Regions from separate parts of the Cobetia sp. 14N.309.X.WAT.E.A4 genome, predicted to be linked through region 2. Evidence: riboswitches for the same ligand, from Rfam matches in the RefSeq annotation. Region 2 holds a riboswitch; the other holds the start of a gene.

Region 1 (4,288 bases), on a different contig from region 2:
CCCGGGGCTGTCCGCCCGGGCAGCGCCCTGACGCGCACCCCGTGGCTGAGCATCATCATGCCAGTCCACAATGAGGCATCCGGTATCGTCTCGGCCTTGATCGCCTTGAGTCCACTGCGCGCGAGCGGGGATTGCGAGGTCATCGTGGTCGATGGCGGCTCCACGGATACTACCCGCGAGCTGGCAACGCCGCTGTGCGATCGCTGCCTGAGCAGTGATCCGGGCCGGGCAACGCAGATGAACGCCGGTGCCTCTCAGGCTCGTGGTCAATGGCTGCTGTTCCTGCATGCCGACACGCGCCTGCCGGCACATGTCCTCTCGGTACTGTCAGAGACCCTCGCCGAGCATCGCGAGTGCGACTGGGGTCGCTTCGATGTCGACATCGAAGGAGATTCTCCGCTGCTGCCCGTGATCGCCATGCTGATGAATCTGCGCTCGCGCCTGACCAGCATCAGCACGGGTGATCAGACCCAGTTCGTACGACGCTCCACCTTCGAGGCCATCGAGGGCTTTCCCGTCGTGCCCCTGATGGAGGACATCCAGCTGAGCGTCAGGCTCAAGCGGCTGACCTCGCCGCTGAACCTCTCCGCCAGAGTCACCACCAGTGGAAGACGCTGGGAAACCCATGGCGTCTGTCGCACCATCCTCAAGATGTGGGGGCTGCGCCTGGCAGCCTGGGGTGGCGTATCTCCTGTCCGTCTGGCGCGTCTCTATGGTTATGGTGCTGCCGCTCAAGCCTGTGAACGTGGCTTGCCTCATGCCTGAAGCCTCGCTTGCTGGCAGGGAAACCGACACGGCCGCGTATGACATGCGCCCGACGCTCATCATCTTCGGCCGCCTGCCACTGGCCGGACAATGCAAGACGCGGCTGATCCCTGCCCTCGGTCCCGAGGGGGCGGCACGCCTCTACTCGCGCATGCTGCGCAGAATCGTTCAGCAGGCCTGCGCCTCACGCCTCGGCAAGGTGGTCGTGATGCTGACTCCCTCCCCCGAGCACGCTCGGCAGCAACCTGAGCTGGCAGCCCTGCTGACGGACCTTGAGGATCAGTTGCGTGCAGAGAGCATGGCGGCATATGGCAAGCGAATCACGCTCGAGGCACAGCCACAGGGTGGGCTTGGGGAGCGCATGCATCAGGCCATGCTGCGCCACCTGCCCGCAGGCCCCGTGCTGCTGATGGGCTCTGACCTGCCCGCATTGGACAGTCAACGTCTGCGCGAGGCGGCGCGGTGCCTGCATGACCATGAGGCGGTGCTGCAGCCCAGCGAAGACGGGGGATACGGATTGATTGGCCTGAAAGCAGCCTGCCCGGCGGCCTTCCAGCTGGATCACTGGAGCCATGCCGACGTGAGCCGGGAGACTCTTGCACTGCTGGCTCAGGCAGGCAGAAGCGTCGGTTGCCTGCCTGTCAGCTGGGATGTCGATGAGCCTCACGATCTGGTGCGCCTGAGGCGACACTTCCCAGCCCTGATGGCGAACCTCTCCTCCTGTCAGCCTGCATGACATCTTTCCTGCAGCGCATGACACGCTTCCCGCATCGCAGGAAGCCCTTTCAGCATCGCAGAAGGCCTCCCAAAGTCGCATGGGTTTTAGGGCGGCAGAGGCTTTTCCTGCACCGCAGGACTGTTACACTCGAGATATCGTGACGTCTGAGTCACAGCTTGACGGGGTGCCGGTAAGACCGGCTGAGATGTCATTCGCACTGTTCGAGGCCTTGCATCGAGGTGCGTGAATGACGATCCCGCCGAACCTGATCCGGTTAGTACCGGCGTAGGGATCAAGCGCGAAGTGTTGCCGCACACCATCTTCACCTCTTCCAGGTGAACGCCGCACCTCCCCCGCTTTTTCCCTGCAGATTGCCGGACCTGACCACGCTCGAGCCAGACCTTTGCCACTCCATCACGGATTGGCAGCACGCTCACCGAGGGATGCGTCGATGCCCAGCTTTTCAGACCTGACCAGTGCCTGCGCCGAGGAATGGCGCGACTATCTCGAGCATGACTTCGTTCGCCAGCTCGGGGAAGGTCGTCTGCCAGAGGAGTCCTTCCGCCATTACCTGCAGCAGGACTACCTGTTCCTGATCCACTTCGCGCGCGCCTGGGCGCTTGCCGCCTACAAGAGCCGCACCCTCGCGGAGCTGCGTCAGGCCACGGCCAGTCTCGACACCATTCTCAATACCGAGCTCGACCTGCATATCGGCTACTGCAGCGAGTGGGGCATCAGCGAGGATGACCTGAGTGAGCTGCCGGAATCCCGCGCCACCCTGGCCTATACCCGTTACGTACTGGATTGCGGCCAGCGCGGCGATCTTCTCGATCTTCACGTGGCGCTCGCGCCCTGCCTGATCGGCTACGGCGAGATCGCCGAGTGGCTGCTGGATCAGGACACCACCGAGATCGAGGACAATCCGTACGCGGACTGGATCGCGATGTACTCCAGCGATGAGTTCAAGGAAGCGGTGGACGCCGAACGTGAATGGCTGGACGCTCGGCTCTCGGAGGTCTCGGAGCGCCGGCTGGGCGAACTGGTGGATGTCTTCCGCGATGCGACACGTCTCGAGATCGACTTCTGGCAGATGGGGCTTGATCGCGACTGATCCGTGGCAGGCCGTCGCCTGACAGGCCGCACCAGCGCGAACGGAAGATTCATCGATTTCCATGGGCTTGGGGACGTGGTCCTCTCGCCAATCATCCAGACACACCACAGGCCATCAGAGCCTGAATGCGAGCACGATGACCTGGGCCAGCACAACGCTCAGCACAGGTCATGCCCGCATTGAACTCTGAGCACGCTTGACGGGGTGCCGGTGGAACCGGCTGAGATCCTGCATGCATCACCTCGCCGCCAAATGGGCGAGGCTGCCAGCAAGGGGTCCCGTGGAACCTGAACCGGTTAGGACCGGCGTAGGAATCAAGCTGATGGTCAGCCGCTGCCCGCGGCCGCCTCGCTCCCGGGCCACCTGTTGGCAAGGAGTCGGCGATGGCCATCCTCTCCCTGCGCACGGTCTTCCCATGATGACGTCTGCCGTGACGTCGCCCTTTGAGGAGACCTGCATGAGCACTACCCCCACGACTCAAGATCCGCAAGCCACCAACGCCGCAGAACCGTCGCTCGCCCCCCAGCCTGAAGCTGCGCCGAAGGCGCGCGCACGTGCCGGTCGCAAGGATGGCAGTCGCCATCTCGCCAGCGAAGCCCGCGTCGACGCCGCCGCCATCGCGCCGCTGAGCGGCTCGCGCAAGATCTATATCGAAGGCTCTCGCCCGGACATCCGCGTGCCCATGCGCGAGATCGGCTGCTCGCCGACCCAGACCTCCAGCGGTCTGGAAGAGAATCCGCCGATCGTCGTCTACGACACCTCCGGCCCCTACACCGACCCGGCGGTCGAGATCGACATTCGTCGCGGGCTGGCGCCACTGCGCGAGAAGTGGATCGAGGAGCGCGGCGATACCGAACAGCTCAATCAGCTGAGCAGCGAATATGGTCGCGTGCGCCAGGCCGACCTGCGCCTGTCGTCCCTGCGTTTCGAGCTGGACCACCGCCCGCGTCGTGCCCTGCCGGGCAAGAATGTCACCCAGCTGCACTATGCGCGCCAGGGCATCATCACGCCGGAGATGGAGTACATCGCGATTCGCGAGAATCAGCGTCGTATCGCGCTGCGTGAGGAATATCAGGGCAGCGACTCCGTCGAGAGCATTCTGGGCCACCAGCACCCGGGCCACAGCTTCGGCGCCAACCTGCCCGACGAGATCACCGCCGAATTCGTGCGTGAGGAAGTCGCGCGTGGCCGCGCCATCATTCCCGCCAACATCAATCACCCGGAAAGCGAGCCGATGATCATCGGCCGCAACTTCCTGGTGAAGGTCAACGGCAACCTGGGCAACTCGGCGGTCACCTCCTCCATCGAGGAAGAGGTCGACAAGATGACCTGGGCGATCCGCTGGGGCTCCGACACCGTGATGGATCTCTCGACCGGCGCCAACATCCACGAGACCCGTGAATGGATTCTGCGCAACTCTCCCGTGCCCATCGGCACGGTGCCGATCTATCAGGCGCTGGAGAAGGTCGATGGCGTGGCCGAGAATCTTGATTGGGAGATCTTCCGCGACACGCTGATCGAGCAGGCCGAGCAAGGCGTCGACTACTTCACCATCCACGCCGGCGTCCTGCTGCGCTATGTGCCGCTGACCGCCAGCCGCGTGACCGGCATTGTCTCGCGCGGTGGCTCCATCATGGCCAAGTGGTGTCTGGCGCATCACGAGGAAAGCTTCCTCTATCGCCACTTCGAGGACA
Region 2 (4,288 bases):
GAACATGCGATTGAGGCTTGGCACATCACAGGAGCGCCCGACGACGCACAGCACGTCCTTCTGATGCAGACAGGTGCTGCCCTTGGGATGGATCAGCACCTTGTTGCGGAACAGTGCCCCGACCTTGGCCCCGGAGGGGAAGCGCAGCATGCGCAATGCCACGCCTTCCAGCGCCGTGTTGTCGACCCGGTAGACCAGCATCTCGTAATCGTTGACGGGCATGATGCCCAGCAGATTGCGGCGGCTGGGCTGTGCGCCCGGCGGCACCACCACCCTGAGCTTGCGCGCCATGGGAGCCAGCGACGAGCCCTGCACCAGCAGCGAGATGATCACCACGAAGAAGGCGACATTGAAGTAGACGCCGGCATTCTCGACCCCGGTGATCACCGGGAAGATCGCCAGCACGATCGGCACCGCCCCTCTCAACCCGACCCAGCTGATGAACCACAGCTCTCGCCAGCGGAAGCGGAAGAAAGGCTTGAGACACAGGATCACGGCCAGGGGGCGCACGAACAGGATCAGCGCCACGCTCAGAATGGCGGCCGGCAGCGCGAACTGCAGCATCGTGGAGGGTGAGACCAGCAGACCCAGCATCAGGAACAGCACGATCTGGGACAGGTGGGCCAGTCCGTCATGCACCGGCAGGATGTGTTCGAGGTGGCGCCCCGGATGATTGCCGATCATCAGGCCACACAGATAGATGGCCAGGAAGCCACTGCCACCGAGCTCATTGGTCGTCGCGAACAGGCTCAGGCCCAGCGCCAGCGCCAGCAGGGAATAGAGGCCGGGCGCCAGATCCAGATAGCGCATCAGACGGGCGATCAACCAGCCACCGGCGATCCCCATGCCCGCACCGACCCCGAACTGCAGCGCGAAGCTCATGAGTCCGGCGGCGACCCCCGACAGCTGTCCGGTCAGTATCTCGGCCAGGGTGATGGTGAGGAAGATGGCCATCGGGTCGTTGGTACCGGACTCGATCTCCAGCGTCGCCCCGACCCGCTCGTTGAGGTGCACCCCCTGCCCGCCCAGTAGCGAGAAGACCGCCGCGGCGTCGGTAGAGCCGACGATGGCCCCGACCAGCAGGCCTTCGATCAGGGTGAGGTCAAACAGCCACATGGCCAGCAGCCCCACCAGCCCGCTGGTCATGAAGACCCCGACGGTCGCCAGCACCAATGCCGGCTTGAGACCCGCGCGGAAGGTCGAGAGACGGGTGCGCAGACCGCCATCGAGCAGAATGAGTGCCAACGCCAGATTGCCGATCAGGTACGCGGTAGAGGCATCATCGAACTGGATGCCGAGCACGCCATCCTCCCCCGCCAGCATGCCGAGTCCCAGGAACAGCAACAGCAGGGGCATGCCGAGACGAGCCGAGACCCGACTTGCCAGCACGCTCAAGGCGATGAGCATGCCCGCCAGCAAGAAGTAATAGTTCAGATTCTCTACCACGTGTGCTCCCCCGCCATTCCCGGCACCAAGTCTCGAATCACGTCTGCGACGGCCCAGAGACAGTATTCCATGTCAGCGACGAGGCTGCAGAGAAATTTCTCAAATATTCATGGACTTGCGATCAACATGTCAGGCTTCTCGGCGACACCCAGGCCGGGGCTGCCGCCAGCTCGGCGTAGCGGGTCGGACCGAAGGCTTCCATCGCCCACAACAGGGCTCGGCACAGCTCACGCTGACCGTCGATATCGACCATGCGCCCATGACGCGAATAACCGGCGAGGAAGGCCTCACGCTGACTCGGCGTCTCCAGCAACAACTCGATCAGTGCCCAGTCGAACTCGATCGGGGCCCACACCAGTGCCTCCCAGTCGCTCCATACCCAGCCGGTGGCGGCGCACAGATATTGGTCCGCGCGCAGGTCCGGCAGACTCCAGACGGCGCGAGCGGGATGCGAGAAGGTGCGTGATGGCAGGTCCCCCAGCTCGTGTGACAGGGGATGGCGCGCGAGAAAACGCGTCACGCGGGCATTCCAATGCAGCAACGGCATGGGCTGGGCAAGGGGCTGGCCAAAGCCGGACACGGTGTCCTGATGCAGCCGCCCGACCTGATCTCCCAGCAACTCACAGAAGGTGTCACTGAGATCACTGGGCTGACCGCTGGACCACGGCAGATGCCAGACGGGCGCGCCATCGAGACGCCCCAGATAGGTCAGCGGCAGCGGAGGGATGGGCAAACGCGCCGGCAGCGCGCCCGCCAGCCGTGTCAGGGCCTCAGGTTGCGCCCAGCGATCGGCGCCGAAGACACCGCGCATCGCTCGCCAGAAGGGGTCGTGATCCGGGCCGGTCCGCGCCAGCTTGATCAGGCCGGGGGTGCCGCCACGCTGTCGCCACAACCAGTTGGCACTATCCGGCCAGGCAAGTGCCAGCGGCTCCAGCGCATGCCCCAGATAGGTGGAAAGACGGCGAGTCAGCGCATCCTCCGGCCAGCCATTGGGCACGGATGTCGCGTCTGGCATCACGGGTCGCCGCGGTGGCACGGGATAACCGCTGGAGCAGGTCGAGAGATCCGGGGTATCAGGCATGTTGATCTCCTTGAGGCTGCGATACCTCGATAGCATACCCAACACCGGGCCATGCAGCATAGCCACACGACAGCCACCCCGACGATGGCAGGGATGCAACCGGCGGGCAGGTGACGGTACACTGTCGGCCTGGATGGGGGTGCCCGAAAGTGGGCTGAGAGCCGATGCGTCACGTCGCATGGCAACCCCTGGAACCTGATCCGGTTGATACCGGCGGAGGGAATTCCGGTCACCTGCCCAAGCGTCAGGCGCCCTGCGTGCTTCCTCCCCTCGGCATGCCGCCTGACCACGGATGACACTGTGTCGCTGGGACTCTCCCTCAACAACGCCCGCATCGATTACGCCAGCCATACGCTGTTTCGTGATCTGTCGGCGCGTCTGGATGCCGGAAGCTGGACGGCCCTGCTGGGCCGCTCGGGCTGTGGCAAGAGCTCACTGCTGCGCCTGCTGGCCGGCCTCGAGATGCCCGACCATCACACGCTGGAACTCACCACCGATGATGGCAAGCCACTGGCGGGTCGCGTCGCCTGGATGGCGCAGCAGGACCTGCTGCTGCCCTGGCGCCGGGTGCTGGACAACCTGTGTCTGGGAGATGATCTCCATCGTCGCCCTCGCGATACCGAGCGGGCTCGCGAACTGCTGGCAGCGGTGGGTCTGGAGGGGCGCGAGCAGGCCTGGCCAGACGCCCTCTCCGGCGGGCAACGCCAACGCGTCGCATTGGCGCGAACGCTCTACCAGCAGGCTCCGGTGGTGATGATGGATGAGCCCTTCTCCGCAGTGGACGCCATCACGCGACTCGAACTGCATGATCTCGCCAGCCGGCTGCTGGACGGACGCACCGTGCTGATGGTCACGCATGACCCGCTCGAGGCGCTGCGCCTGGCCGACCAACTGCTGGTGCTGCGTCCGGGCCGCGACAGCCAGCAGGGGGCAGTGCTCGACCGCTTGCCGGGGCTCTCGCCGCCTCGCCCGGTGCCGCTGGACCTGCCCGCCCTGCAGCAGGCCCAGTCCGAATTGATCACACGCCTGCGCGACGGCGAGGAGACGCCATGAAACGCCTGCATGCCCTGCGTCATCTCGCCATCAGCGCCGCCGTCCTGCTGGGACTCTGGCAACTGGTGATCATCACCACGGCCGTGCCGCCCTACATCCTGCCAGCGCCACTGGCAGTCGCGGAGGTGCTGGTCCGTCAGGCCCCGATGCTGGCACACCACGCCGGCATCACCTTCGCCGAGATTCTTGGCGGGCTGGTACTGGGGGTCCTTCTCGGGCTGAGCACCGCGCTGGCACTGGCGTTCATCCCCCGTCTGCGGCGCACCCTGCTGCCATTGCTGCTGATCAGCCAGGTGATTCCGCTGTTCGCGATCGCCCCACTGCTGGTGCTGTGGCTGGGCTATGACATGCTCTCCAAGGTCGTGATGGCCACGCTGATCATCTATTTCCCCGTGGCCTCCACCGGCTACGACGGCCTGCGCCAGACCCCTCAGGGATGGCTGGATCTCGCCCACACCCTGGGCGCCAGCCCGTGGCGACTGCTGCTGCATGTCCAACTGCCCGCCGCGCTGCCGGCATTGGCCTCCGGCGTGCGCATGGCAGCGACAGCCGCTCCCATCGGGGCCGTCATCGGTGAGTGGGCCGGCGCAAGTCAGGGCCTCGGCTATCTGATGCTCAATGCCAATGCCCGGATGGAAATCGACCTGATGTTCGCCGCTCTGCTGGTGCTGGTCGCCTTTTCGCTGCTGCTGTATTTCACGCTGGATG

What was found. A riboswitch is a leader RNA that binds a small molecule or an ion and turns the genes downstream of it on or off. The one in region 2 is predicted to bind thiamine pyrophosphate.
Region 1: it holds a riboswitch for thiamine pyrophosphate, as region 2 does, so the genes downstream of both, tenA (thiaminase II) here and OW493_RS02690 (ABC transporter ATP-binding protein) in region 2, are expected to answer to the same signal.

The regions. Positions count from the first base shown of each region.
Region 1 covers NZ_JAPNXT010000006.1:81,770-86,057, forward strand. Annotated here, with positions in the region: gene OW493_RS09955 (TIGR04283 family arsenosugar biosynthesis glycosyltransferase) at 1-765, shown strand, start outside; gene OW493_RS09960 (TIGR04282 family arsenosugar biosynthesis glycosyltransferase) at 809-1,501, shown strand; TPP riboswitch at 1,654-1,792, shown strand; gene tenA (thiaminase II) at 1,935-2,594, shown strand; TPP riboswitch at 2,785-2,925, shown strand; gene thiC (phosphomethylpyrimidine synthase ThiC) at 3,052-4,288, shown strand, end outside.
Region 2 covers NZ_JAPNXT010000001.1:619,516-623,803, reverse strand. Annotated here, with positions in the region: gene OW493_RS02700 (potassium/proton antiporter) at 1-1,446, opposite strand, end outside; gene OW493_RS02695 (hypothetical protein) at 1,568-2,527, opposite strand; TPP riboswitch at 2,653-2,766, shown strand; gene OW493_RS02690 (ABC transporter ATP-binding protein) at 2,828-3,580, shown strand; gene OW493_RS02685 (ABC transporter permease) at 3,577-4,288, shown strand, end outside.